DNA from 3 places in the Paenibacillus sp. FSL H7-0918 genome. Region 1 is predicted to be linked to each of the others. Evidence: riboswitches for the same ligand, from Rfam matches in the RefSeq annotation. Region 1 holds a riboswitch; each other region holds the start of a gene.
What was found. Region 1 has a riboswitch for cyclic di-GMP ahead of MHI15_RS04080 (thiamine pyrophosphate-binding protein). Riboswitches for the same ligand answer to the same signal wherever they lie in the genome.
Positions count from the first base shown of each region.

Region 2: another riboswitch for cyclic di-GMP. It lies ahead of MHI15_RS19705 (transglutaminase-like domain-containing protein); the one in region 1 lies ahead of MHI15_RS04080 (thiamine pyrophosphate-binding protein).
Region 3: another riboswitch for cyclic di-GMP. It lies ahead of MHI15_RS13130 (NPCBM/NEW2 domain-containing protein); the one in region 1 lies ahead of MHI15_RS04080 (thiamine pyrophosphate-binding protein).

Region 1 covers NZ_JBBOWJ010000001.1:853,069-863,446, reverse strand. The annotation lists gene MHI15_RS04110 (ATP-binding protein) at 1-764, shown strand, start outside; gene glpK (glycerol kinase GlpK) at 883-2,376, shown strand; gene MHI15_RS04100 (DNA-binding protein) at 2,391-2,606, shown strand; gene MHI15_RS04095 (ketoacyl-ACP synthase III) at 2,683-3,675, opposite strand; gene MHI15_RS04090 (hypothetical protein) at 3,730-4,173, opposite strand; gene MHI15_RS04085 (carboxymuconolactone decarboxylase family protein) at 4,286-4,654, opposite strand; gene MHI15_RS04080 (thiamine pyrophosphate-binding protein) at 4,665-6,305, opposite strand; cyclic di-GMP riboswitch class I at 6,461-6,557, opposite strand; gene MHI15_RS04075 (methyl-accepting chemotaxis protein) at 6,732-7,982, opposite strand; gene MHI15_RS04070 (helix-turn-helix transcriptional regulator) at 8,104-9,060, opposite strand; gene MHI15_RS04065 (SDR family NAD(P)-dependent oxidoreductase) at 9,218-10,051, shown strand.
Region 2 covers NZ_JBBOWJ010000002.1:1,303,028-1,313,405, reverse strand. The annotation lists gene MHI15_RS19730 (glycosyltransferase 87 family protein) at 1-40, shown strand, start outside; gene MHI15_RS19725 (phospholipid carrier-dependent glycosyltransferase) at 30-1,808, shown strand; gene MHI15_RS19720 (glycosyltransferase family 2 protein) at 1,906-2,886, shown strand; gene MHI15_RS19715 (GtrA family protein) at 2,873-3,280, shown strand; gene MHI15_RS19710 (class D sortase) at 3,383-4,048, shown strand; cyclic di-GMP riboswitch class I at 4,162-4,244, shown strand; cyclic di-GMP riboswitch class I at 4,319-4,399, shown strand; gene MHI15_RS19705 (transglutaminase-like domain-containing protein) at 4,413-5,222, shown strand; rRNA gene MHI15_RS19700 (16S ribosomal RNA) at 5,590-7,147, shown strand; rRNA gene MHI15_RS19695 (23S ribosomal RNA) at 7,380-10,306, shown strand.
Region 3 covers NZ_JBBOWJ010000001.1:2,907,026-2,917,403, reverse strand. The annotation lists gene MHI15_RS13140 (EAL domain-containing protein) at 1-356, shown strand, start outside; gene MHI15_RS13135 (hypothetical protein) at 473-1,039, shown strand; cyclic di-GMP riboswitch class I at 1,197-1,283, shown strand; gene MHI15_RS13130 (NPCBM/NEW2 domain-containing protein) at 1,541-7,354, shown strand; gene MHI15_RS13125 (response regulator) at 7,599-8,234, shown strand; gene MHI15_RS13120 (AAA family ATPase) at 8,319-10,378, shown strand, end outside.

The DNA of each region.
Region 1 (10,378 bases):
GCAGCATCCGGGGAGTAGTTGCTGTACTGCGGGATGTGACGGAAGAGGTGCGTCTGGAAAAGATGCGCAGAGACTTCGTAGCTAATGTCTCCCATGAAATCCGCACGCCATTGTCGATGATGCAAGGGTACAGTGAGGCTTTATTGGACGGGATGGCTTCATCCCCCGAAGAAAGCAGTGAGCTGATCCAGGTCATTCATGACGAATCACTGCGTATGGGGCGTCTGGTTAAGGATTTGCTTGATCTTGCCCGAATGGAAGCCGGACATACGGATATGATGAAAGCTCAGGTGGACATGAACGAACTGCTGGAACGAGTCTACCGTAAATTTTCTGTACGTGCGAAAGAGCGCGATATCCATCTTCACTTACAACAAGAGAGTGATATTGCTGTTCTGAAGGCGGCGGATGAGGATAAACTGGAACAAGTCTTAACCAATTTACTCGATAATGCTTTTCGCCACACACAGGGTGGCAAAAAAATCACGGTTCATACAGGAACTTGTGTATTAGAAGGCCGTCGTTATCTTGAGATTAAAATTCAGGATGAAGGGGTTGGAATTCCACCAGAGGATCTGCCGTATATATTTGACCGCTTCTACAAAGCTGATAAGGCGCGTGTACGGGGAGAATCAGGTGGAACGGGACTTGGGCTTGCGATTGTTAAAAATATTGTAGAGTCGCATCACGGGACCATCTCAGCTTCAAGCAAACTAGGCGAAAGTACAACCTTTACGCTAAGACTTCCTGTCGAAAAACAGTAATTCCAAACACAATGTGTGATAGCGCCTCTGACAGCAGAGGTGCTTTTTGTTGAAACAAACACATTAATCTTGTTCATCGTGGAACATATCTTGTAGGTTTTGCTTGGGAGGGCATAGAATGATTTTATCTTTAGACCAAGGTACTACCAGCTCACGAGCCATATTGTTCGATACGGAGGCTAAATGGGTCTCACAAGGTCAATATGAAGTTAAACAATCCTTCCCCCATCCAGGCTGGGTAGAGCATGACCCTGAGCAAATCTGGGCGTCACAGCTCGCAGCGGCAAGAGATGCGATTGCGCGGGGTGGCATAGCAGTTGAGGAGATCTCTGCCATCGGAATAACCAATCAGAGAGAAACAGCTTTAATCTGGGATAAAATAACGGGCAAACCGATATACCCTGCGATTGTGTGGCAGGACAGGCGTACTGCAGAGCAATGTGAAGAACTTAAAAGTAAAGGGCTGGAGCAAGTTATTGCGAGCAAGACGGGCCTTGTTGTAGATGCTTATTTCTCAGCTACCAAAATCTCCTGGATACTGGATCATGTGGATGGCGCCCGAGAGCGGGCGAATCGAGGGGAACTTCTAGCGGGGACGATCGACAGCTGGTTAATTTGGAGACTTACTTGCGGAGCCGTACATGTCACGGATGTTACCAATGCCTCACGTACGATGCTGTTTAATCTTCATGAACGGTGCTGGGATGAAGAGCTAATGGAAGAGCTTCGTATTCCGCGTGCCATCCTGCCAGAAGTAAGAATGTCTGGCGGCGAATTTGGAGTAGCAGACAAACAGTGGTTCGGGGCGGACATTCCAATTCGCTCTGTACTTGGAGATCAACAGGCCGCATTGTTTGGACATACTTGTCTAGAACCCGGCAGTGCCAAAAACACCTATGGTACAGGCTGTTTTATTCTAATGAACACAGGCACAGAAGCTGTAGCCTCCAGTCATGGCTTGTTGACCACTGTAGCTTGGGGTATGGGAGATGAACTCTATTATGCCCTAGAGGGCAGTGTGTTCGTGGCCGGAGCGGCTGTTCAGTGGCTGCAGGAGGGTCTTGGTCTTATAGAGGAGCCAGCAGGCTCAGAAGATAAAGCACGGGAAGTAGAGGACAGTGAAGGGGTTATCGTTGTGCCTGCGTTTACCGGACTCGGGGCACCCTATTGGGATATGTATGCCCGTGGAGCCATATTTGGCCTTACTAGAGGCACTACCTCAGGACATCTGGTACGAGCTACATTGGAGTCCTTAGCCTTTCAATCTAGAGATGTAATAGGAGCTATGGAAAAAGACGCAGGCATGCCATTGACCGGCCTTCGTGTGGATGGCGGAGCTGTGCGTAACGATTTGCTGATGCAATTCCAGTCTGATATCCTGGGCAGTGAGGTTACTAGAACAACCTATGCGGAGACAACAGCTTTGGGTGCGGCGCTTCTGGCCGGGTTAACTTCCGGAGTCTGGACACGTGCCCAGCTAGAGAGCTTCAACAAGGCTGAGAGGGTCTTCTCGCCTGAGATGGGTATAACTGAGCGGGAAGGTCGTTACAACGCCTGGAAGGACGCTGTAGCGCGTACCATGGGTTGGGAGAAGCATGAAGGATATCAGTGATAAAGGGGCTGTATATGTCTATGGTTAACGGAACCGAATCTGATCTGCCGGGCGGACTATCTAAGCCGGCGCTTCGAGCCCTGCATGGGGCTGGATATGTTCAGCTTCAACAATTCAGCAAGCTTACTGAAGCAGAGCTTCTGCAGCTACATGGATTGGGGCCAAAGGCGATCGTCCTATTACGGAGTGCTCTCGCGGAAAAGGGGCTCACCTTTGCGAGTAAGTCCTGATGTTGCGTTCATATTTATATTAAAAAGCAGCAAGCTTAGGTGAATCCCTAGCTTGCCGCTTTTTGTTATACAGCTCCTAATATTCAATAACAAATGCTACATTTTGCCAACCGGCGCCCACTGTCCAGAACAGGACTTTATCACCACGTTCGATCTTTCCAGTAGTTACAGCTTTATGTAGAGCAATAAATGGGCTGCTGGTAGAGGTATATCCGAATTCATCCCCTATGTATACCGCTACATTGCGATCAATGCCGACTTTCTCACACATCTCTAAGATATTAGGCAATGAAAACTGTGAGAAGCAGGCTGCTTTAATGGCTTCAGGCGCGATATTGTTGTTAGACAGTAGAGTACGAATAGACTCAGAAGCAGCATCTATACAAATGGAATTATCAAAAGGAATAAACTTCACATTAAACTCTCCAGCCGCTACACCTTGTTTACCCAGTTTAGCCAGGCCTGCGCACGGGAACTTGGAATTATCGCAAACACAAGGATCCGTTTGGTAGATAGAGTCAATGAAACCGACCACATCCTCAGCTTGTTCAAGAATGACTGCCGCCGCTGCATCACCGAAGTTAGCGTAATAGACTGGATCATTCTTATCGGCATGAGGGGTTACATAATCGGAGCCGATGACCAACGCTCGTTTAATCCTAGGATTCGCTTGCATCTGACGGCTAACCTGTTCCACAGAAGCCGTCATACCCGCACAATTAGCATTACTGTCAATGCAGATCGTATGGGATGCGCCTTTGATCAAACGGTGAATCATTAATGAGTTGGTAGGAAAGATATACTCAGGAGTTTGAATTGCATAGGCAATAAGGTCGATATCGGCACCTGTGAGACCACTTTTCTCCAGAACATTCCTGGCAGCCTCAAAAGCCATCGTAAGGGAATTCTCATCCGCATCCTTAATACTATACCGTGTAATACGACCTAATGCGGATAATAGACCTCGAATATCAATGCCTTTTTCGTCAAAATGCTTAATGAAAAAGTCGTTACCAACTATATTGCTGGGATGATAGATATCAATGCCTTTAATACGAATTCCGGTCATAATACGCCTCCAGGAAAGCAGTAAAATGTGGCCTACATATTAAGATTCAAAGATCTAGACTGTAACCGCAGAAATGATCTCGATGTTATCGAGTCCAGCTTTACGGCCAAGACGGGAAAGCTGCATTTTGAGGATCGGGTTATTTTCAAGCGTTAGATTTACTTTTACAAATCCATCATTCTTAAACATTACAAAGCAGCTTTCTAAAAGAGGTACAACATCTGGTGCAGTTACATTTAGCTTTCTGCAGTCGATTTTTAGTTCATAGTCAGCTGGAGTAATTGGATTGATAGTTTGTTGATAAGCTTGAATAGATTTTAGACCATCTTCTTCAGAAAATGTTCCATCTAACTCAATGTTAATAACCTTGTTTGTAGTGTCTGTCTTCAAAACGAAACTTCCCATGCCTAAATCTCTCCCATAGATTGAATTTGTCCAAAACAGTTCGACTGCAATATCCAGCCATGTATATCCATTTAGCTGTTTTATAAAAGTCAAAATTCGACACTATACAGCAAGTAATGGGATATTCCGACTCTATTATAGGCATATTTTTCAAGTGTATGCAATAATAAAGTCGAATTTTGTATATTGTTGTCGAACTGTTGGGTTATTGGATTTCTTCTATGGTTGCAAGCAGGATATTAAAAGCTGTGATGATTCTAGGTGCCCCTATAACGGGTACTAAGTGTAATAGAATACCTTTAAGCTGTTCTACGGTAACTCCAACACGAAGGGCCATGACATAATGAACGCCCAACTGTTCGAATTGACCCATTGAAATTAAAGATGAAATGACTGCGATTTCCTTCCAGTCAGGGGCTATAGTATTACGTTGAAAAATATCGCCATAGGCATTCCCCATAATAAATTCAGCCAAGTCAGGGAAGTGGTCTTTAATTGGAGCTAGTGCTTTTGCGCCATAGTCTCCTGATAGATTCGTGAAGTGGTTGAGACCACTGTTGATATTTTCCTTCATGGTTAGCCTCCTAGTTTAGGTTCAAAGTACGGTGTGCAGTCGGAGGGACTTCATCACGGTCTGTTAGTAGTTCAATAACGGCAACATGGTTTAGAGCTACCGCATCTTTAATTGCAGCTGTGAATTCATCCGCAGTCTCACATTTGTAGCCTTTAGCACCTAGAGATTCAGCGAATTTCACGGCGTCCATTGGTACTTCATATAGAGTTCCATCGATACGACCTGTGGTTTTCTCCATACCCTTAAGAGCCATATCTAGTTGCTTATTATTGACCACGATAAAGATGACAGGGATATCTTTGCAGACAGCGGTGTTAATCTCAGCGCCGAGCATCATGAAACAACCATCACCTGTAATGCAGAGGACAGTTTCTTCAGGAGCTGCGACTTTTGCACCAATAGCCATGCCGATCGAATTACCCATGCAAGCAAAATACGCATCAAAAACAAAGCTGCCCGGTTTCTTAACCTTGTACCATTTTGCAGCGTGGAATCCATGACTTCCATCATCAACGAAAATTGAATTATTATAAGGGATCAAATCACTTAAAGTGCTCATTACCGAAGCAAGGGAAAGATTCTTAAGGGTTGGAAGCTCTTCTGAATAATCCGCATCGGCCAAAGCCTCACGTTTGGTGATTGTGCTTGGGTCAATATGATTTAGGCAGTGCACCAAATTATCGCGCAGGTCCCCAGTGACCGGTATCGTTTTGGATAATAGTATTTTTCCGACAAAGGTTGGATCAATATCAAATTGAATTAAAGTTGCTGGATGATTCTCCCGTTTAAGATTACAGATGGTCATATCACTTAAACGTGATCCAAGCACTATAAATAAATCGCTTTTATTCAATAAATCGTCCCCGTGGGTCGAACCGCCAACGCCAATAGGACCATGATAGAGTGGGTGATCCCAGACTATAGCCCCTTTTCCACCAGGAGATGTTACTACAGGAATATTAAAAGTTTCTGCGAGTTGAACAAGCTCTTTATGTGCTCCGGAGCGGTTAATTCCTTTACCCGCAATAATCAAAGGATTCTTAGCAGCTTGAATAGCATCGATGACTCTATCGATATTAGCTTGACTAATTAGAGACTCTCTTTCTGGGATTACTATATTGCATTCTTCCAATACTTCAGTTTGTACATCAAAAGGAATACAAAGATGAACAGGACCCCGTTTGGTCAGGGCCACAGAAATCGCATGATTAAAAATAGTACCAAAGTGATCCCCACGTTCAACCAATTTACTGAACAAGGTGGCAGGTCTGAACATATCAGCTAAATCAGCCAGAAAAGAGGTGGAGTCCTGACATTGAGGAATTCCAAGCTCTGTAATGGATTGGTGGCCGGTAATAAATAGGACAGGTAGGTTGTTAGCTTTCGCATGTGCTGCTGCTGTAAGCAGGTTAGTTCCCCCAGGACCCGAAGTACCAAATGCTACGCCTAGGTTACCCGTTTTCAGCGCATACCCTGCTGCTTCGAATCCGGAGCTTGCTTCATGTCTGCCGGGAATAAATTCAATACCGTAATCCACCATCTTTAGAACTATTGGACAAATGGATTTGCCAATGATCCCAAAAGAATGGGTGACTCCAAGGTTACGTAGTGCTTCCGCCATGTAATCTGCGACTGTCTTCAAAAGAAACACCTCACAAGTTTTTTGATATATATTAGTTATTAATCTACCGAATAGATACGATAGATCAATATACTCAAAAAGTAAAAACCTGTGCTCTATAGTAAGCACAGGTTGGTGGCATAAGGCGCCGCTAAGACTGAACAATAGTTCAGCCGTCCTGGTTCCTCTGCAACCTGGCAATCATGGCCTCAAACGAAAAAATGAGGCTGTAGATCCATGGTTTTGCGTCATCCTCTTTCGAGGATTTTGCCAATATTAATTTATAGTTGATAAGAATAATTTTCCTTTACAATATATTCCTCATTAATTTTTGTCAACATAATCCGCTAAAAAAACTCGAAATTTGACGAAAGTCTTGTCCAAGAGATGAAGTTTTGCCTCGCGAAAAAAACTGCCACCTAAGACTCAGCTTAGGTGGCAGTTGATAGTTTTGAACTAGAATTTAAAGATATGAATGGTTTTTTGCAGATTAAATACGGCCTGGGTCATTTTTTCCGTTTCTTCTGCAACAGACTGCAGGGCATTAATCTGTTCATTCATAGCCGCCGATACCTCTTCCGTGCCAGCAGCAGTTTCTTCGGTGATTGCTGAGATATTCTCAATTGCACTGGAAATTTTCAAGGCACTTTCTAGCATAAGATCACTCTCCGCAGAGAATGAAGAGATTTGCTCGGTAATGTACTGCACGCTTTGTACAATTTGTGCGAAAATATGGGCAGATTGAGTGATCATTTCATTCTGAACCTGCACAACCTCTTCATTGATGGCAATATTATCGATGGCTTGTTTAATATCTGACTCAATGCTGCGGACCAAGCCGAATACTTCTTTTGTGGATGCCGTAGATTCTTCAGCAAGCTTGCGAACCTCTTGAGCTACAACGGCAAAACCCCGACCATGCTCTCCGGCACGAGCAGCTTCGATGGAGGCATTCAGTGACAGCAGGTTGGTCTGCTCAGCGATCTCTGTGATGGTCTTGGTGATCATCGTAATCCCGCGGGCATTTTGTGAGAGAGCTTCAATAGTATCAGCCACTTTTTGTGTAGCCTCTATGTTTTTACGCATGCCTTCAGCCTGTGTATCTACGGATTGGCGCCCTTGCTCAACAAGTTCTAAGGTATGTATTGAACGTCTGTTCATTTCTTTGGTGGAGTTCGTATAATTGGATACTTTGGTCTCAATGTCTTTAATGGATTCTGTCATATCAGCGATATCCGTAGATATTTCATTTGCACCAAGAGCGAGCTCAGTAGAAGAAGAGGCTACTTGTGCCATGACAATTTTCAGGTTCTGGTTCTTATCTTCGATTCCGCGGCTTGCATCCATAACTTGACGGGTGATCTGCGATGCATCGGTCAGAATCTTCTTGAGCTTATCAATCATTGTGTTAAAGGAGCGGCTTACGTCACCCATTGAACCATTTTCGTCCGCTCTGCTAGTGAAATCACCCTTTGAAATACTGTGAGATACATTAGCAATATCATCAAAAGATGATGTAAGCGTTCTCTCCACGAAGCGAGCAACAGGTAAAGTCAGACCTGCAAGAACAACTACTAGTATAATTCCTACGAGAAATTGACCTAGAATCATTAACGTAACTAAGACAGGAATAGCAAACAGTGCGGCAACGAGGTAACATCCGGCAACAATTCTTTGTTTTAACGGAAGTTTGTGCATCCAGCTCATTGGTAAAATGTCCCCCTTATTAAATTTTATGTAATGGTGTTATTATAGGGGATTTATAGGTCATTGGTCTATAGAGAAGTGTCATAAATCTTCTTTAAGTAGTAGATATTTAGAATTCATGTCAAAATTCCTCATATATTGTGGAAATTGTTTTAATAGCAGACTTTACCATCCCTACTAGTTCGATAGGAGCTAAAACAATAACTGAAGGAGAGAAAGAGAGTACGATACGACAGGCAGATTCTATAGCATTAAACTCGGCCTCCACGTTCATCCACCCAGTATTAGCAGAGGGTTCTACTAAAGTTATAGTTACATATCTTTCACGTTGTAATTCTTTAAGAATAGACTCATTCACCTTTAAGTTCACTACATATTTTGGCAGTGCTGCTTTGAAAGCTAAAGTCGATTGTTCCCAGTAGCTTTTTAAATCAAAAGCCTCAGGTCTGACAAATGATTCATAAGTTGCGTCAGCTTGTATTAATCTCGACACGCGAAAAGTCCGCATTTCACCCTCGGTTCGTGCCACTACATACCAAACTCCACGTTTTGCGACTAACCCGAGAGGTTCAATGAAACGCTCCTTCATCTCGTCATTCCGTGGGTAAGTGATCTTCACTTTACGGTCTTCCCAAACAGCTTCCTGAAGGACAGAAAGAAACGGGTACGTCTCGTCGGAAGGGTGCCAGCTGGCACCATCTATATGAATGCGCTGGCTCAGGTAACTGGCTGGATTATTCGGCCTGGATGGGGAAGCAGCCTTCAGCTTAAGCACGGCAGAAGAGAAGTCGTTTTGTATACCCAGATCTTTTAAAATCGAGGAGTCTGCGGACAGCAGCAGAGTAGCAATTTCTGAGGGCTTCATACCCGTTAAGGAGGTCCGGTATCCTTCTGTGAGCATCCAACCTCCTTCGCGTCCCCGTTCGGCAAGAATCGGTATTCCCGCTGTACATAAGGCTTCCATATCTCTAAACACAGTTCGTTCAGACACTTCTAAGGTCTGGGCTAGCTCACGGGATGTCATCTTTCCACGATTTTGCAGCAAAAGTAAGATGGATAACAAACGATCGGCTCTCATTAAGGGACACTCCTCCTCCTAATAAATGTTGGCTAGTTCTTAATTAATTATTATATTATATATGTCAGTTGATGTCATATTAAAGAATTATACTATATAAGGTAAGGATTAAATGCAGAACATTTAGAGAAAAACAAGTGTAGAAAGGATTGAGAACATGACTTTAAAAGGAAAAGTAGCATTGGTCACCGGAGGCAGCAGAGGTGCTGGTAGAGGAATTGCATTGGAGCTGGCAAGGAAAGGTGCATTCGTTTATATTACGGGCAGAACGACAGAGGCTTCTGGCATAGAGCATAGCAAGCGGAGCATTGATAACGTACTTAGGGAAATAAAAGCGGAGGGAGGGTCCGGCAGCGCCATACGATGTGATCATACAAAAGATCAGGAGACAGAGGCGGTCATTCGCCAGATTGCTTCAGAGCAAGGAAAGCTTGATATTTTAGTCAATAATGTATGGGGCGGCAACGATTTACCTATTGAGCAGAAGTCTTTCTGGGAGCTTCCTACAGCGCATTGGGACAATATGTTTAATGCGGGTGTGAGGGCACAGTTGATAACAAATTATTATGCAATACCATTAATGCGTGAGGCAAAAGCTGGCGGTCTAATCATCCACACAACCTTTTGGGATCATTACAAATATCTTGGAAACTTCTATTATGATCTTTCTAAAAACTCACTTGTCCGCATGGCCTACGGGTTATCGAATGAGCTTAAAGAGGACAACATTGCAGTTATTCCGCTTACTCCGGGCTGGATGAGGACAGAGGCGGTGTTGGAGAGCATGAACACGGATGAGGAGCATTGGCATGAGGTTGAAGAATTGCAGATGACTGAATCCACAACCTATATCGGTAGAGCAGCCGCTGCTCTAGCAGCCGATCCTAAGGTCATGTCTATGACCGGACAACCGCAGCAGGTTGCTAAGCTGGCTGAAAAGTATGGATTTACAGACATCGATGGTCGGACTGTTCCCGCATTCTTAGTCTAAACAGCAAACTTGATCTGTTTGATCCCATATGTGCGTACGAAGCAGTATAGGACACAGCTGATCTATAATGCAGTATTTTCGTATATTTAGAACGCTATCGGTCCCCATAGACGTTATTGATAGGCAAAACACCTGATTTAGCTCTCTTTTTGAGGAATAGTGGCACTAGAGTCCGAAACCCTGCTTCAAAGGCGAAATTATTGCATATAGGGTCATCTGGGTCCGTAACCTCAAGGGTGTCCGTAAGCCTGCACGAGGGAACTCGATTCGGTGTTGTAAATGAAGCCGAAACGGGTTAACGATCAACAACAAAAGCAGCGAAACTCC
Region 2 (10,378 bases), on a different contig from region 1:
ACCGCATCAGAAGGGAGGGCGATTTAACGATGAAGTTTAAGCGTATAGATTGGATATGCATAATAGCTATTACGGCCGTTTACGCAGCGCTTGCTTTATATAATCTTGGCTCTACTAAATCTCCAGAGACCTTATGGGAGCCTGCTGCCAGTGGTGAAAGCTTCTATGTAGATTTGGGGCAGAGTAAACCATTGGAACGGGTCAATATCTTTGGAGGCGTGGGCACGGGGAAGTTCAAGCTGGAATTCAGCGACAATCCTGAGGTCTGGAGCAGTCCGATGGATGTGAGTGAGGATGTTGGGAATGTCTTCATCTGGAAAAGCCAACCCCTGAACGTTACTGCGAGATATGTGAAGTTTACAGTTACCTCTCCAGGGTTCACTTTGAACGAAATGGCCTTTTATGAGCAGGGGGGAGAAAGAATCCCCCTTCCTATTGCCGGTGTGACACCGGATGCTAACGCAGTACCTAAAAGAGGAGCAGCGGCCAATCTTTTTGACGAGCAGTCGCTCATTCCGGAATATTCTAACTTTATGAATAGCACTTATTTTGACGAGATCTATCATGCGCGAACAGCTTATGAATATACACACGGGATAGTGCCTTACGAGAATACGCATCCACCGCTTGGCAAGCTGTTGATTGCCATAGGTATGGAGCTGTTCGGAGTCAATCCATTCGGCTGGCGTATTATCGGAACCTTGTTCGGAGTTGCCATGTTACCTCTTATATATGTAATGGCGCTGCGTTTGTTTAAGAAAAGCAAATACGCCGCTCTCGCGGCAGGATTGTTTTCGCTGGATTTCATGCATTTCACACAGACAAGAATCTCCACGATTGACGTATACGGAGTATTCTTCATTATGTTGATGTTCTATTTTATGCAGCGGTATTACACAATGAATTTCTACAAGCAGCCTTTAAGAAAAACATTAATTCCGTTATTCTGGTCTGGCTTATTCTTCGGAATCGGCGTAGCTTCGAAATGGATTGTGCTCTATGGAGGAGCAGGGCTGGCCATTATGCTGGCTATCTCCCTTTTTGAACGCTACAGAGAATACCAAGCCTCCGGACGCCTGCTGGCAGAGGGGAAGATTAAAGACAAGGAATTGCTGGGCACCTGTCGTGAAGCAGTAGATTCTTTTTGGAAAAAGACTATTATTACGTTGGCTAGTTGTATCGGGTTCTTTGTAATTATTCCAGTAATTATTTATAGCTTATCTTTTGTGCCAGGGTTATCTGCATCAGCAGAGGGCTTCACTATAAAAGGTTTGATTGATTCCCAAAAGAATATGTACAACTACCACAGCCAGCTTGTAGCTACACATCCTTTTGCTTCCTCATGGTGGCAATGGCCGTTTATGAAGAGACCGGTCTGGTTCTTTAGCGGCGGTGAAGGTTTGCCGGAAGGTCAGGTCAGCAGTATAGTGACTATGGGGAATCCTCTTATCTGGTGGACGGGTATTTTTGCGATGCTGGCAACGCTGTGGATTACGCTGAAACGTAAAGATAAGAACCTCTACATGATCTGGATCGCCTTCTTCTCGCAATATGTTCCGTGGATGCTTGTCCCAAGAGAAACATTTATTTACCATTATTTTGCTATGGTACCATTTATGATTCTTGGTATTGTATATATAATGAAGTTGCTGGATAGTAAATTCCCTGAGGCCCGTTACGTACAGTATGTCTATGTAGCCGTTGCTTTGCTGCTCTTTATCGCTTTCTACCCGGTACTGTCAGGGATGCAGGTCAGTGGAGATTACGTGAAAGATATGCTGCGTTGGTTCCCTACTTGGGTTTTCTAGGATTTAATAAAAATCTATAAAATAAGTTTATGAATGCAGCGTTATTATGAAGTGTAGATGGATGTAACGCTCCAAAAAGCTTGTAGGAGGAATAAAGGTGAAAGCCAGATATAGTGTGATTGTACCCATGTTCAATGAGGAGCAAGTAATTAGCCATACTTATGAACGTTTGAAAAAAGTAATGGACGAGTGCGGCGATACTTATGAGCTGGTCTTCGTCAATGACGGCAGTCGTGATCGTTCCGCCCAGATGATTCGGGAGATCTGTGAACGAGACGAGCATGTCAAGCTGATTGACTTCTCGCGTAATTTCGGACATCAGGTAGCGATTACAGCTGGCATGGACTATGCCGAAGGTCAAGCGGTTGTTGTTATTGACGCTGATCTTCAGGATCCTCCGGAGGTCATTCTGCAAATGATCGAGAAGTGGAAAGAGGGCTACGACGTTGTATATGCGAAACGCCTGAAGCGCCACGGAGAAACGATGTTCAAAAAGGTCACCGCGAAGCTTTTTTACCGCCTGCTCAGCAGTATGACAAGTGTGGATATTCCTACGGATACAGGCGATTTCCGTCTTATTGACCGTAAGGTATGTGATGTCCTGCGGGGACTTAAAGAAAAGAACCGCTATGTCAGAGGTTTGGTGAGCTGGGTTGGCTTCAAGCAGACTATGGTGGAATATGAACGGGAAGAACGTTTTGCCGGAGAAACCAAATATCCGCTGAAGAAAATGATTCGTTTTGCGTTAGATGGCATCACCTCTTTTTCATATAAGCCCCTTAAGATTGCTACGTATATTGGATTCTTTCTTTCATTTTCTAGCTTTCTCTATTTATTTTTCGTCTTGTTCCAAAGGATATTTTTCACCTCCTGGACGGTTCCGGGCTGGGCTTCCATTGTAGGTGTCAATCTGCTCTTTAACGGTATTGTTCTGATGCTGTTGGGTGTGATTGGGGAGTATATCGGACGGATTTATGACGAGTCTAAAGATAGACCGCTATATATTGTTAGTGAGACTAAAGGCTACCAGAACGAAGAACAACTGGACCGCCGGAAGGACCACAATGATGTCAGATAAGAACTTGCGCGCTGCATTCATACAGTTCCTCAAATTTAATGCCGTAGGTTTGCTCAATACGCTTATTGATTTTGTGATTTTCACATTGTTGAATTCACTAGGGATGGTATACGCATTGGCGCAGGTGATCTCCTATAGTGCAGGCACGGCGAATAGCTTTATTTTGAATAAAAAAGTTACCTTTCGTGATCGCAACCGGGGGAATAAAGAAGGCTTCGACCGCGTACAGCTGGTCAAGTTTATCGTGCTGAATCTGGTAGTGCTCGGAATATCACTGCTGTTAATGCATCTGTTGACAGACAAACTAGGTATTCAAGTCTTGATCTCCAAGGTGCTGGTTACCTTTATCACGGTGATCATCAATTTCTTTGGAAGTCGTAAATGGGTATTTTAAACATTAATTTCAGGCAGAAGGAGTTGCTATGCTTAAAGGCAAGTAGCTGTTTCTGCTTGATTTGTATATAACCATAGAAACAATATACGGAGGTGAATAACATTGCGTAAATTCTCCTATCTACTCATACTGGCTGGGATACTTATCATGTTATATCCGACAGCTAACGAGTGGTACAACGACAGGCAGCAGGAGAAGTTATTAGAAACGGCTGAACTAAGCACTGCCGATAGTACTCCCCAGCCAGATCTAAAGAGCAGGTATGCTGAAGTTACTCAGCTGTTAGCAGAGGAATCGGTTCTGGATGCTCAGGCACAGCCCCAACCCCAAGAGACAGAAAAGCCTGAACCGGAGATTGCAGTCGGTGGCAAAGTAATCGCACTAATTGAAATCGATAAGATTGATTTGAAGCTGCCTGTATTAGAAGGGGCTACAAAAGCTAATATGAAACATGCTGCAGCCCATATGAAAGAAACGGCACCCCTTGGAGAGATCGGGAATGCTGCAATCGCGGCGCATCGGGCTAGAACTACGGGGCGTTTGTTTAACAGATTGAATGAGGTTGTTGTGGGGGATGTTATCACGGTAAAGACTAGTGATCAGGTGTTTAACTATGAGGTATACGATATTTCTGTTGTAGATCCGAGTGATGTCTCCGTTCTTGACGGGAATGACAAGGATAAGATTCTTACTCTGATTACATGTGATCCGCTAGTGAATCCAACGCATCGGCTGATTGTTCATGCCAAATTAACAAAAGGAGAATAGTGAATGACAAGAAAACACAAATACCGGGAGATATTTATAAAATAATGGGTAATCTAGTAAATTAGGTCTTGTTCACAACTATAAATATGATAGTATTATACTATGAAAGCTAAACACGATAACGGCAAACCTTCCGAAAGGTAGGGACGCAAAGCTAAAGGGCCTTTTCCCGAAAGGATGGCAGCCAGCTACCGAATGAAGAGGCTTTTTTTGTTTGTTTCAAATGGATTCTATCAATTATATCTAGTAAAGCTAGAACAGATAGAGCTTATACGATAACGGCAAACCTATCGAAAGGTAGGGACGCAAAGCTAAAGGGCCTTCCCGAAAGGATGGCAGCCAGCTACCGAAAGGAGTTTTATCCGTGAAAAAGGTTTATTTTATGCTGGTGGCGTTGTTCGTCCTAATGACTTCAGTTCCGGTAAGTACAGCTCAAGCTGCAAGTGCAGATGCCAGCTGGTTGATTACATCCAAAGTGGCTCAAGGTGTGATTGGTATTAACTATGATATTCCGAAAGATAAAAGAATCAAACTCATGATCACCAAAGATAACAGCAGCTATACATATAACTTGTATGCTTCTGGACAAGCTGAGGACTTCCCTTTGCAACAAGGAAATGGGACTTATAAGGTTTCTGTTCTGGAGAACACAACCGGCAATAAATACAAAGCATTATATTCCGAAGTAGTAGACGTAACCATGAGTGACTCGAATTCCGTATATTTGGGCTCCGTACAGAATGTGAAATGGAGTTCTTCTGATAAAGCGATTGTCAAAGCTAAACAATTAGTACAAGGCAAAACAACAGACGAAGAGAAAGTTAAAGCGATCTATAACTATGTAGTTGCGAATGTACAATATGATTACTCTCTTGCAAATAGTGTAACTACTGATTATATTCCAAGCATCGATAAGACATTGACTACTAAAAAAGGGATTTGCTATGATTACGCTTCTCTTTTTGCCGCAATGCTGCGGAGTGTAGATGTTCCTGCTAAGTTGGTAATGGGGAATACAAGCTACGTTACGCAATATCATGCATGGAACGAAGTGTTGCTTAATGGGAAGTGGGTTACCATTGATACTACAGTGGATGCAGGACTTGCAAAGAGTGATAAGAAAACCGATTTAATTAAAGCCTCAAGCAAATATACTGCGGCAAAATACTATTAAGTTCGTCGCTAGAAACATAACTCTATTAAATAAACAACTGGCTTAATTATTAAGCCAGTTGTTTATTTTTATATTAGGGGTTGCTTTTCTATTAATAGTTGGGGTATTATAGGTAAGCGTTGTTAGACAGCGTACAGGCGATATAGACGAGGCTGATAAAAAGCTTCGAAAAATAAAGCTTGCATTTCTGAAAACAACATGATATATTATAAGAGTTGCTGCTGAGACATTAAACGGCGCCAACGAGAACTTGATCTTTGAAAACTGAACAACGAGTGAGTAGGAAATCACGCAAGTGAAATCCAAAATTAGAGAATTAATTTTCTCGTCAGATGTTTCAAAATGAGCATATCGCTCTTTTCAATACTAATTGGAGAGTTTGATCCTGGCTCAGGACGAACGCTGGCGGCGTGCCTAATACATGCAAGTCGAGCGGAGTTATTTTGAAAGCTTGCTTTCAAAATAACTTAGCGGCGGACGGGTGAGTAACACGTAGGCAACCTGCCCTTCAGACTGGGATAACTACCGGAAACGGTAGCTAATACCGGATAATTTCTTTTTTCTCCTGAGAGAAGAATGAAAGACGGAGCAATCTGTCACTGAGGGATGGGCCTGCGGCGCATTAGCTAGTTGGTGGGGTAACGGCCCACCAAGGCGACGATGCGTAGCCGACCTGAGAGGGTGAACGGCCACACTGGGACTGAGACACGGCCCAGACTCCTACGGGAGGCAGCAGTAGGGAATCTTCCGCAATGGGCGAAAGCCTGACGGAGCAACGCCGCGTGAGTGATGAAGGTTTTCGGATCGTAAAGCTCTGTTGCCAGGGAAGAACGTCCGGTAGAGTAACTGCTACCGGAGTGACGGTACCTGAGAAGAAAGCCCCGGCTAACTACGTGCCAGCAGCCGCGGTAATACGTAGGGGGCAAGCGTTGTCCGGAATTATTGGGCGTAAAGCGCGCGCAGGCGGCTATTTAAGTCTGGTGTTTAAACCTTGGGCTCAACCTGAGGTCGCACTGGAAACTGGGTGGCTTGAGTACAGAAGAGGAAAGTGGAATTCCACGTGTAGCGGTGAAATGCGTAGATATGTGGAGGAACACCAGTGGCGAAGGCGACTTTCTGGGCTGTAACTGACGCTGAGGCGCGAAAGCGTGGGGAGCAAACAGGATTAGATACCCTGGTAGTCCACGCCGTAAACGATGAGTGCTAGGTGTTAGGGGTTTCGATACCCTTGGTGCCGAAGTTAACACAGTAAGCACTCCGCCTGGGGAGTACGGTCGCAAGACTGAAACTCAAAGGAATTGACGGGGACCCGCACAAGCAGTGGAGTATGTGGTTTAATTCGAAGCAACGCGAAGAACCTTACCAGGTCTTGACATCCCTCTGAATCTGCTAGAGATAGCAGCGGCCTTCGGGACAGAGGAGACAGGTGGTGCATGGTTGTCGTCAGCTCGTGTCGTGAGATGTTGGGTTAAGTCCCGCAACGAGCGCAACCCTTAACTTTAGTTGCCAGCAAGTAATGTTGGGCACTCTAGAGTGACTGCCGGTGACAAACCGGAGGAAGGTGGGGATGACGTCAAATCATCATGCCCCTTATGACCTGGGCTACACACGTACTACAATGGCCGGTACAACGGGAAGCGAAGCCGCGAGGTGGAGCCAATCCCATCAAAGCCGGTCTCAGTTCGGATTGCAGGCTGCAACTCGCCTGCATGAAGTCGGAATTGCTAGTAATCGCGGATCAGCATGCCGCGGTGAATACGTTCCCGGGTCTTGTACACACCGCCCGTCACACCACGAGAGTTTACAACACCCGAAGTCGGTGGGGTAACCCGCAAGGGAGCCAGCCGCCGAAGGTGGGGTAGATGATTGGGGTGAAGTCGTAACAAGGTAGCCGTATCGGAAGGTGCGGCTGGATCACCTCCTTTCTATGGAGAATCGTTCTCTGCAATGAGGACATTCAAATCGGAAGCTAAGCTTCCAAAACTCAGGTTTAGGCCTGTTACTCACTCGTTGCTCAGTTTTGAGAGTTTAAGCTCTCAAGTAAGACTTGATCCTTGAAAACTGGATACCGAAACGAATTTGCGTTTTAGAACATCTTTTAGCAACTTGTGCAAACAAGTAAATGTTATTAGTGAGATTTTTCTTCGGAAGAATCAAGGTTAAGCTAATAAGAGCACACGGAGGATGCCTAGGCGCCAGGAGCCGACGAAGGACGTGGCGAACAACGAAACTGCCTCGGGGAGCTGTAAGCAAGCTTTGATCCGGGGGTGTCCGAATGGGGAAACCCAGCTGTGGTAATTCGCAGTTACTCATACCTGAATACATAGGGTGTGTAGAGGCAGACCAGGGGAACTGAAACATCTAAGTACCCTGAGGAAGAGAAAACAATAGTGATTCCGTCAGTAGCGGCGAGCGAACGCGGAACAGCCTAAACCTAAGAGCTTGCTCTTAGGGGTTGTGGGACGTCTCACATGGAGTTACAAAGGAATATGGTAGGTGAAGAGGTCTGGAAAGGCCCGCGATAGAGGTAAAAGCCCTGTAACCTAAACTGTATTCTCTCCGAGACGGATCCCGAGTAGTGCGGGGCACGTGAAACCCCGTATGAATCCAGCAGGACCATCTGCTAAGGCTAAATACTACCTGGCGACCGATAGTGAAACAGTACCGTGAGGGAAAGGTGAAAAGCACCCCGGAAGGGGAGTGAAATAGAACCTGAAACCGTGTGCTTACAAAAAGTCAGAGCCCTATTAATGGGTGATGGCGTGCCTTTTGTAGAATGAACCGGCGAGTTACGTTTAACATGCAAGGTTAAGCCGAGAAGGTGGAGCCGCAGCGAAAGCGAGTCTGAATAGGGCGAATTAGTATGTGGACGTAGACCCGAAACCGTGTGATCTACCCCTGTCCAGGGTGAAGGTGCGGTAACACGCACTGGAGGCCCGAACCCACGTACGTTGAAAAGTGCGGGGATGAGGTGGGGGTAGCGGAGAAATTCCAATCGAACTCGGAGATAGCTGGTTCTCCCCGAAATAGCTTTAGGGCTAGCCTCGGTATAAGAGTAGTGGAGGTAGAGCACTGATTGGGTGCGGGGTCCGCAAGGATTACCAAGCTCAGTCAAACTCCGAATGCCATATACTTATTGCCGGGAGTCAGACAGTGAGTGCTAAGATCCATTGTCAAAAGGGAAACAGCCCAGACCATCAGCTAAGGTCCCCAAGTGTGTGTTAAGTGGGAAAGGATGTGGAGTTGCACAGACAACCAGGATGTTGGCTTAGAAGCAGCCACCATTGAAAGAGTGCGTAATAGCTCACTGGTCGAGTGACTCTGCGCCGAAAATGTAACGGGGCTAAACACACCACCGAAGCTATGGCTAGATACGTATGTATCTGGGGTAGGGGAGCGTTGTGTAGGGGTTGAAGGTGTACTGAAAAGAGCGCTGGACACTACACAAGTGAGAATGCCGGTATGAGTAACGAAAAGATCAGTGAGAATCTGATCCGCCGAAAGCCCAAGGTTTCCTGAGGAAGGCTCGTCCGCTCAGGGTAAGTCGGGACCTAAGGCGAGGCCGAAAGGCGTAGTCGAAGGACAACAGTTTGAAATTACTGTACCACCGTAATCCGCTATGAGCGATGGGGTGACGCAGGAGGGTAGTGACGCGGACTGATGGATGTCCGTCTAAGCAGTGAGGCTGATGTGTAGGCAAATCCGCACATCATTAAGGCTGGGCTGTGATGGGGAGCGAAAATTGTAGTAGCGAAGGTCATGATCTCACACTGCCAAGAAAAGCCTCTAGCCAGGAGAAGGTGCCCGTACCGCAAACCGACACAGGTAGGCGAGAAGAGAATTCTAAGGCGCGCGGAAGAACTCTCGTTAAGGAACTCGGCAAAATGACCCCGTAACTTCGGGAGAAGGGGTGCCCCGGTAGTGTGAATAGCACGAGGGGGCCGCAGTGAAAAGGCCCAAGCGACTGTTTAGCAAAAACACAGGTCTGTGCGAAGCCGCAAGGCGAAGTATACGGGCTGACGCCTGCCCGGTGCTGGAAGGTTAAGGGGAGTGGTTAGGGGTAACCCGAAGCTATGAACCGAAGCCCCAGTAAACGGCGGCCGTAACTATAACGGTCCTAAGGTAGCGAAATTCCTTGTCAGGTAAATTCTGACCCGCACGAATGGCGTAACGACTTGGGCGCTGTCTCAACGAGAGATCCGGTGAAATTTTAATACCTGTGAAGATGCAGGTTACCCGCGACAAGACGGAAAGACCCCATGGAGCTTTACTGCAGCTTGATATTGAATTTGGGTACGATCTGTACAGGATAGGTGGGAGCCGTAGAAATCGGAGCGCAAGCTTCGGTGGAGGCGCCGTTGGGATACCACCCTGATCGTATCTAGGTTCTAACCTAGTGCCCTTATCGGGTACGGGGACCGTGTCAGGCGGGCAGTTTGACTGGGGCGGTCGCCTCCTAAAGAGTAACGGAGGCGTTCCAAGGTTCCCTCAGAATGGTTGGAAATCATTCGCAGAGTGCAAAGGCATAAGGGAGCTTGACTGCGAGACCTACAAGTCGAGCAGGGACGAAAGTCGGACTTAGTGATCCGGTGGTACCGCATGGAAGGGCCATCGCTCAACGGATAAAAGCTACCCTGGGGATAACAGGCTTATCTCCCCCAAGAGTCCACATCGACGGGGAGGTTTGGCACCTCGATGTCGGCTCATCGCATCCTGGGGCTGAAGTAGGTCCCAAGGGTTGGGCTGTTCGCCCATTAAAGCGGTACGCGAGCTGGGTTCAGAACGTCGTGAGACAGTTCGGTCCCTATCTGTCGTGGGCGCAGGAAATTTGAGAGGAGCTGTCCTTAGTACGAGAGGACCGGGATGGACGTACCGCTGGTGCACCAGTTGTTCCGCCAGGAGCATGGCTGGGTAGCTACGTACGGACGGGATAAGCGCTGAAAGCATCTAAGCGTGAAGCCCCCCTCAAGATGAGATTTCCCAATTAGTAAGACCCCTTGAAGACGACGAGGTAGATAGGTTGGAGGTGGAAGTGCAGCAATGCATGGAGCTGACCAATACTAATCGGTCGAGGGCTTATCCTATACGTAGAATGCAGATTCGTTTCGGATTCAGTTTTCAGGCATCAAGCCTGTAACACGCTTAGAAATTCATTG
Region 3 (10,378 bases), 2.1 Mb from region 1:
AGACGGAGAAAGTGGATGATCTCGCTCATTTGAAAGCTATTTTGACATATTACAAGGACCGGGGATTTGAATACGCTTTAGATGATGTTGGTGAGGGCTTCAGCACGATCGAGATGTTATTGGAGCTTAAACCCCATTACATGAAGCTGGATATGAAATATGTTCAGGGTGTGTCCAGCGATCTGAACAAACAGAAAATAGCAAAGCAATTTTTAGAAAAAGCTTTAGAAATCCAATCCGTTCCTTTAGCAGAAGGTGTGGAGTTTAGAGAGGACTTTGAATGGCTTAAGCAGAGTGGTTATCAGTTGTTTCAGGGCTATTTATTTGGAAAGCCTGATCCTATTCCCAAACAGTAATCCTAATGAGTATATATCCGTCCAGAGGATGAGATGAATTTCAGGTCAGAGTCTGAGTACAGCCAACCCCCGGGGTTGTATAATTTAGGTAATTTGAAAAGGGGGACGGGATGGATATGAAATGGCATCAATTTGTAACGCGCTGGGCGGATTCTAGGGGCTTTGATGGACGAGAGATTGATTATCAATGGCCTTCTCCCTCATTTCCGGTCATCAGTATTCGCAGTAATCTAGGGCGATACTCAGGTCAAGCGTATGGCCGTGGAGGTAAACCCCGTGTGAAGACAGCCGTTGGATTAATCGCTATTGGAGATGTAGCTGTTGGCTTGATTTCCATAGGTGCGATAAGCGTGGGCGTATTATCCTTAGGAGCAATATCACTGGGAATGTGGTTAGCGATCGGAGCAATAGCACTTAGCTGGCTTGGCTTCGCAGTGGGAGCGATTGCGATTGCAGGCGTGGCTGTAGGAGCGATCGCAATCGCGGAAAAAGCGTTGGGGGCCATCGCCATAGGGGATACGGCGTTTGGTGCGATAGCGATAGGCAGGATCGCTGGGGGTGCCATAGCTATCGGACAATGGGCATATGGTGTAATCGCAGTTGGCGAACATGGTTTCGGATTAATTCCCATCACGGGCGATGTGTGGAATTGGTTCCGGCGTTTGTTTGGATCGGGGAGTTAAGTAGACCTACAGTCCTAAAGGATGCCCTTCTCTTCCGGGATGGTCGATAAATAATATCTATCACATAAGAAAAACTAATTGCAATTACCTATATTCATTTCATACCAATTAATCATGCGATCCGATCTAGGCTTATGTTACTCTTTGAATGTATTCGAAACTTCATAGGCAAACCTATGGAAATGTAGGGACGCAAAGCTAAAGGGACTAAGGTTATCATAACTATTGTCAGCCAGCTGCCAAAGAGTGTGTAACGCTTTTTGTTAAAATATAAGAAAGTATAAGTTATACACCTATACTTAATATCTTATATTTCTCGCTTAAACGCTTGCCGTCCTTATAGGACGCTGAAGGCGTTTATGCTTGTTAAGGTTTAATAAAAATTAAGTCTTAATTTTTAGGCGACTTTATACGCAATCAAGCTACTCTTTTGGGGTAGTTTTTTTTGTGCCCATTTTTGGGCACTGGAGAGATTCATATGACATCTGGGGGTAAGAAGAGATGAAGAAAATGATTGCGATCGCTACATCGGCGGCCATGTTGGCCAGTTTTTCGAGTGAGGCAGGTTATGCTTTAGCAAGTGAGGCAAGCAAGGTAAATGTAACAAAAACAGTGGCGCAAAGTAAGGTTAACTTATTAAGCAACGCTTCGGTTATTCCGTTTGAGCTGTACGGCAAGGATGCTCTAAATGCCTATAATGAGGTTTTTAGAATGAATCCAGCAAATATTAAATCCATCACAAATAACGGTGGCAACTACTCAGGCTCGCCTATAGCTAAGGCTATGGATGGGGATATGAGCACGCATTGGGAGACTGGCAAACCGAATAGTTCAACGTTTACGAATGAGGTTGTGTTTGTTTTCAATGAGTCCACTGAATTAAATAGAATGGTATACGCGGCTAGGCAATCCGGTGCGAAAGGTAAAGGTTTTGCTCAAGAATTTGAGATCTATGGTTCCACTACCGATGGGGTTGATTTTACGCTCGTGTCTTCTGGAGAATATACAGGCTCAACCGGTGATGTAGTGGAGATTCAGTTCGCACCTACGGCTTTTAAGAGACTTAAATTTGTCTTCAAAAAAGCGAACCAAGATTGGGCGAGTGCGGCTGAGTTTTCTTTTTATAAAGAGGATAGTGTCTCTGCTAAAATGAAAAATTTATTTACAGATGATACCTTGAGCCAAGTTAGTACTGCCTTTAATACGGCAGAGAAATTAACAGCTTTAGAGAATGAAGTGCAGGCACATCCACTGTATGCGCAGTTTAAAGAAGAGATAGAGAATGCAAAGATCCTTTTGGAGAACCATCAGGTAGAGGCAACGGCAGCCAAGGTTTCGAAGCTAAAAGGGTATGGAACAGCCTATGAAAATGCCTATAGCCAAGCTTATAGAATGCCGAATGCAAACGTATCAAAAGTAACGGTGAACGGTGGAAGCTACCCAGGTACGAAGCCTGAATATATGCTGGATGACCAGCCCACTACGCATTGGGAAACGAACAAAAACAATGATGCAAGCTTCACGAATGAAGTCGTGTTTGAACTAGCGCAAGCGGAAGTGCTGGACAGAGTGGCTTTTTTGGCTAGAGATAACCGCAAAGGATTCCCAGAGGCTTTTGAAATCTATGCATCAGAGACGAGTAAAGGAGAGACCTTCCAACTTGTATCTAGCGGAACCGCGATTAGTACCAATGACTTTCTGGAATTTAAATTCGAACCGACGAAGTTTAAAAGATTAAAATTTAAGTTCACAAAAGCTAATATCAACAGACCTTTTGCGGCTGAATTTAGATTTTATACAGAAGATAAAGTAAGCGAAGCTGTAAATGGTATTTTCACAGATGGAACGATGAGTGCGGTTGTGCCTGCTTATAATAGCGTCGAAGCAATCAACGAATTAGAAGAAGCGGCAAAAGTACATCCCCTCTATCCAATCCTGAAAGATTCATTGGAACTAGCTAAGAAGCTGGTTAATGGCGAGGTTCAAATCGAAGGCACCATCATTGAGGCGGAACAACGTGGAGATATGAAAAAGCATGCGCAGGAAAACCTGAGAATTGGTTTTGGTACGAACAACCAGCCTACAGGTCTCGTTGCAATGCCTGGAGATACGATCAACGTTTATGTGGACGCAGCTTCTAACGATAAGCTACCTTCTTTAGTCTTTTCTCAACAAGAGGCCGCTTGGAATGTTTGGGCTAGAGGTGTGCAATTGCGTCCAGGTAAGAACATTATAACCGTTCCTGAATTTGCTACGAATAGTTATTATGCACATGAAGTGACTAAGGGCGGCACCGTTTATATCGTAAATCCCTATACAGCTGAGGAACAAGGGAAAGCGCCATTGATCCGCTTCGAAGGTTTAGAAAAGATTCCTTTTATGACCAAGACCACGGATCCAGAACAATTCAAAACCTTCTTAATCACATACAAACAAAGACTGGACGAAGATAAAGCGGCTCATCCAAATGTTCAAGATCGTAAACTCATAGATGTGGTAGAAATGGCCAGCGATCATGTTATATTCACAGGAACGGCGACGGAGGCGTACAACAAATATATTACGCAAGGAAATAACCCGCTGGACACCGTAACTGGGTATGACACCTGGATGAAGAGCATTTTTGCCTTCTATGGCTTGGATGGCAGTAGCGAGATTCATGATGCCAAGCTAATTCGTGAGAATATTCGCTTGATGCAGCCTTATGGTGCGATGTATGCAGCGGGAGATCATACAGGGATCCAACTTGGAACAGTAGGAACCATGTTAGGTGATTTTAATAAAGCCTATCCGGGCTGGGGACTGAATCACGAAATTGGGCATCGCTTGGCTATGGGTGAACGGGAATATGGCGAAGTAACTAATAATATGGTGTCTATGTTTATGTCTGTCGCAGCGAATTCGATAGATAATCGTATACCGTATGAATCAGATATCTATAAATATGTCCTCGAAGAAAATAAAGTGGTTATGAATCAGCAGGGCTTATTTGCACAACTCGGAGCCTATTGGCAGCTGGAGCTGGCACATCCGGGATACTGGACAGAGCTAACCAAGCTATATCGGGAGCGGAAGGTCACCCTTACCAACGGTGACAATTCCAAGCAGCAGTATTTGGTGGAGTTCTCCTCCGAAGTACTGGGATTAGATTTAAGCAGCTATTTTGCCAGACATGGCTTCACTGTGAATCCTGAGACAAAAGCGAAAGTAGCCAAGTATCCGGCACCGCAAAAGTTATGGTATTTAAATAACTCGGTGATTAATTATGAGGGAACTGGAATAGCGGATAAAAATCTGGCCATTAAGGTTAATATCACACCTAACACCACGGCTAGAACGAACACGTTAAGTTTCAGTATAGATAAAGAGCTTAAGCAAGACTTTTTAGGATATGAAGTGTATAGAAATGATGTGTTAGTTGGTTTTACAGGAACTGAGCAATTTGTGGATCAGAATGTAGATGTGAGTATCAACTATACGTACAAGATCGTCGGTTATGATAAAAAGCTGAACCCACTGAAGCCCGTACAGGTTAAAGCCTTTAAGCCAGCCTTGTCTGTTGAAGATCAGCTCACTTTAAAGCTTAATCAAACCTTTGATCCGATGAGCTATGTAAAAGCGGCTAACTATCTAGGAAACGATATTACTGCAGATGTCTCTCTGAAAGCCAATAACGTTGATGTAACGCAAAAAGGCAACTACGAAATTGTATATGAAGTGAAAAGCGAAGGGGTTACGGAAACGAAAACCACACAGGTTACGGTAACGAGCGACTACGCCTATATTTCCGATCTCAATGCCAAGTCAGTCGTTGTAGGCTGGGGTGAATTAAAGAAAGATAAAGCCGTTTCCGGAGGAATCATAACCCTTGTTCGCCAAGGGTTGGCTGCGACGTACGCGAAAGGGATTGGTGTTCATGCCAACTCTGAGGTAGTTTACGATATTGAAGGTAAGGGTTACGACTTCTTTGAAAGCTACATTGGGATTGATCAAGCCATGAAAGGGAAACCTTCCTCGGCTACTTTTGCAGTGTATGTGGATGGAGAACAGAAATTTGAGAGTGATGTTTTCCGGGCAGGAACAGAACATCAATTTGTGAAAATCCCTGTGACTGGCGCAAGAGAGGTGAAGCTGGTTACAACAGATGCTAAGGATGGCAATGCTTCAGACCATACGGTATGGGCGGATGCGAAGTTCTCGAATAATTCAAGCAAACCTACCATTACAGTACCGGAAGAGACAACCTTCGTTAAGCTGAACAGCGTATTTGATGTGTTGAGCGATGTAACAGCTTTTGATACGGAAGATGGTAACTTAATTGGAGCCGTTGAAGTGCATTCAAATGGATTCACATCAAGCAAAACAGGGACTTACAACGTCGAGTTTTCAGTTACAGACTCAAATGGGAACTCCGCTGTGCAGGCCAGAAAGATTGTTGTATACAGCGCTAGTAAATACCTGAGTGATATAGATTGGCAATCGGCAAAAACGGATTATAATGTGGTTCGAAAAGATAAGGCTAGCTCTAACAATCCGATTAAGCTGCTGGTAAATGGCGAGGTCAAAGAGTTCGCTAAGGGCTTAGGAACCCATGCCAGCTCTGAAATCGTGTATAATCTGGCAGGTGCAAACTATGAATATTTTGAAACGTATGTAGGGGTTGATAGAAATATCCCTGAGCAAAGCAACTCCAGTGTAATTTTCAAAATCTTTGCCGATGGGGCAGAGGTTTATAACAGCGGACTGATGAAATTTGGTACAGAAGCCAAGCTTGCGCGGATACCTGTTAAGGATGTAAGTGAATTGAAGCTGGTGTTAGATAATGCAGGTAACGGAAATGCTTCAGATCACGGTGATTTTGCTGATGCGAAGTTTATGATCTTGAACAATACACCAGAGCTTACCATACCTAAATCTGTCTCAACCAAAGTGGGCCAAGCGATTGATATCAGTGAAAGCTATTCGGCAATGGATTCGGAAGACGGTGACTTGACGGCTCAAGTGAAGGTCACAGGCCAAGAGCAAGTTAAATTCAACCGGGCCGGAAAGTATCCAATCACTTACACAGTAACAGATAGTGATGGAAATAAGACCACGAAGATTAGAACTATAGCCGTAGTAGACATGACGGACTTTACGTACCTGACGGATTACGACTGGAATTCTACTCAGAACAGCTATACTGCACCTTTGAAGGATAAATCTATTAGTGCAAATACGCTGAGATTAACAGATGAGAACAATCAGGTAGTGTCCTATGAAAGAGGAATTGGAGCGCACTCTAACTCGACGATTGTATACAATCTAAGCGACAAAAACGCGGACTATTTCACTTCCTATGTAGGTGTAGATAGACAAAAGTACGGTTCTGTTGGTTCGGTGAGCTTTGAGGTGTTTGTCGATGGAGAGAAGAAATTTGATAGTGGGGTCATGGGTTCGAGAGATCCGCAGAAATTCATCGAATTGGATATTAATGAAGCAAAAGAACTGAAATTAGTCGTCACAGACGGGGGAAATGGCAACGGATCTGACCATGCTACATGGGGTGGAGCCAAACTACATTTTGCGAATGGAGATCACTTATTCACTAGAGATCTCGCACAGGCGATTGCAGCGGCTAAAGCAATTTCTCTAGAAGGCTTCACACCTGAGAGCATCGCGGCATTTATGTCCAGCCTCTCGATAGCAGAGACAGTGTTGGCTAACTCTTCTGTTACGCAAAGTGAAGTAGACGAAGCTGTAGCAGCGTTGCAACAAGCAACCGAAGGTTTGGTCCAAATAGATCTTACGCAAGTGATTACTGTGGCGGATCCGTATTTAAGTGCTTCGATCAAGACTACATTGGGCGTAACTGGAGAATTAACATTAGGTGATATGTATAACCTTACAACGTTAACTAGCGAAACCAGAAGAGCCAGATCCTTGGAAGGTTTGCAGTACGCGAAGAACCTAGAGACACTTGATATTACTGGAAATGAAATTACAGATTTCTCCCCATTACAAGGATTAACTAAACTAACGAGCTTATTGGCCGACCCACAAATGGTAGAGGTAGGAGAATTTAAGGGACCTGTGGTTGAAGTGGCCAATCTGGTGAAAGGGCTCGATGGCAGCAAAGTGATCCCTAATTCGGCTGGGGTAAGAAACACTAGAACATCTAAAGAAATTGTGTTTGATATGAAGGAATGGGCTGCTAATCCGGATGCGTTCACTATTGACCTATCGAACGAGGAGAAAGGAACTTACATGCTGGGGTTAACTTACCAAGTCGCAGGTAATCTCGTGCAAATCATTTCTTTTATTGATAATAATTAAATTCCCAAGAAAGCAGGCGGATTGTGGTCTCTATAACCATGGTTCGCCAGTTTTTAAATGAAGGCGTTTTATGTAAAAATATCCATTTTGTCATATGACAAAAGAAATGACAACGCTCACTATAAGCGGTGTAGTCTTTTAACTATACTTAATCAGAAATGCGCCAAATTTAAATAAATACTCCAATTGAAGCTTTTTATACAAAGAAGTAAATAATGTATGCGGTTTAGAGGGAGCTGTTTCTGTGAAAATCATCATTGTAGATGATCATCCTTTAGTTAGAAGAGGGCTGGCATCTGTCATTGCAATGCAATCGGATATGCAATTTGCCGGTGAAGCTACGAATGGTCCGGAAGCACTTGATGTGATTGAAGAGACAAAGCCAGACATTGTCCTCATTGATCTTAAACTTGCTGATGAATCAGGACTGGATGTCATTAAGATAGCACGTACCCGCGGCATTGTTAGTAAATTCATACTGTTGACTTCCTCTGCGAGCAGAGAGGATTTTTTGAGGGCTGAAGAAGTACTGGTAGACGGATATGTTCTGAAAGAGGCACTGCCGGAGGAATTACTGTTTGCTATCCAGTTGGTGTACAAAGGGAGAAAATACTATGATCCTGGTCTAATGGAAGAAAAGATGCGAATGAGCGCCAGCAGTCCAACAGATGAATTGACACCAAAAGAGAAGGAAGTCCTGATTCAGCTTGGACAAGGTGCTTGCAATAGAGTGATTGCCACACGTCTTTTTATCAGTGAATTTACGGTGAAGAAGCATGTCAGTCAGATTTTAGCGAAGCTGCAGGTTACTGACCGGACACAGGCGGCATTGTGCGCGAACGCGATAGGATTAACGAAATATGAAATGTCTTATGAGTAGAACGGCAAGATCAGATGTTATAATGGCTTTAACTACTTTGTGAGATTGAGTATTCTGTCTAATTGTAATTAGGGAGTGCTGTTGATGTTTGAATTGCCAGGATACCAAACCTTAGATCTGATAGATAATACCGCAGATATCAGGTTATACAGACTCCTACGTCAAGAGGACGGCCTAAGAGTTATCGCTAAGACAACAATAGGAGAATATCCGGGAGCTGCCATGGTCGATGCTTTTCGTCATGAGTATGACATGCTTAAGCGACTTTGCGGTCGTGGTGCAATAGAGCCGTACAGTTTGGAAATTATGGCGGACCGACCAGTCCTTCTCTTAAAAGATATAGAGGGGAGTACCCTTGGGCAGATCCTGCGTATGCCTGTTAATTCACTGGGTCTTCCAGCGCTAATTCGAATCGCTACAGCTATTGCTGATTGTCTTATGCAAATTCATCGTGAAAAAATAACACTAAATGAACTAACCCCCGCTCATCTAATCGTCAATCCCATTACTTTTGAAGTGAAATTTATTGATATAAGAATGTGTTCTACCGAAAACACCACGAGTCCTTTGTCACCGTTAGGCGGCCGGCCCGATGTTCTGCTTCCTTATATCGCTCCAGAACAAACGGGACGAACCGGAGTCAAACCGGATTACCGTTCTGACTTTTATTCGCTGGGGATCATCCTGTATGAATGTCTCTCGGGCAGCCGCCCCTTTGAGCTGCATGATGTTGTTGATATTGTATATCGTCATCTTGCAGATACACCTGAGCCTCTGCACCGCAGGTTCCCCACTATCCCTCTATCGGTCTCTGATATTGTTGGTAAATGCATGGAGAAAATGCCTGAAGCGAGGTATGCCAGCGCGTTTGGCATTAAATCGGATCTTGAGGAATGTCTATCCCGTCTAGAAGAATCCGGGCATATTGAGCCTTTTCCACTAGGAAGCTGGGATATCCCAGAGCGCTGGATGGTATCAGGACGCTTCTATGGAAGACATCTTGAGCAACAAAGCTTAAGAGAAGCACTGCAACGAGCATCACAAGGTGCCGTAGAGACGGTTTGGATTAGCGGGGAGAGTGGTATCGGCAAAACAACCTTTCTGAAGGAGACCCTTAGCAATACAGTCTCTTTGGATGGTTTCTTCGCCAGAGGCAAATTCGAATCCCGACATACCTCACTCCCTTATGGCATCTGGCATCAAGTCATAGAAGAGTTGGTTAGTCAGCTGCTGATGGAAACAAAGCTGCAGGTGGAGGTTTGGAGGCTGCGTATTCTACAAGCAGTGGACAATTACGGTCAATTGCTGATCGATTTTGTTCCTAAGCTTGAACTCTTGATTGGCCTTCAACCCTCCGTGCCTCCACTGCCACCGCTGGAAGCTCAGCATCGCTTTCAATTAATCATGAGCCGATTTATTCAACTCTTTCCTCATGAGGATCATCCTTTGATCTTGGTATTGGATAATTTGCAATGGGCTGATGATACGTCGCTGCAATATCTCACTTCGCTTATAGAGGGTACAGCAACGACTCATCTGCTAATCGTGCTTTCCTATCGCAATCGGGAGATTACAAGGCTGCACCCGCTCAGTAGGCTGGAAAAACATCTGATTGACCGCAACGTAGCGATGAGCAGAATTTCTTTACAAGCGCTTGAACTCACCGATTTAAAACAACTGCTACTTGATGTTATGCGTTACGAGGCAGCTGACTTGGACGAGCTGGCGCGCGTGCTGCTTCATAAGACAGATGGAAACCCGTTATTTATTAAGCAATTCCTTCAAGATTTGATAGATGATCAGCGAGTGGAATTTGATGAGAATATTCGAAGCTGGAAATGGGATCTCCAGCGTATTACTGAATTGAATGTACCCGATAACGTAGCTTCATACCTTTCAAGTAAATTGCAGCAATTTCCTGAACAGACGGTATATGCACTTAGCAGAGCCGCATTTATAGGCAGCCTATTTGATTTACGTACACTTGCTGATATTACGGAGACACCGATAGAGACATTGAACGATGCGTTGGCGGTTGCTGTACATGGGCGCTTGTTGCAGCCCGTTAACGGGGAGGAATATCCGCATTATAAGTTCCAGCACAACCGCATTCATCAGGCAGCATATACTTTTATTTCCGAAGA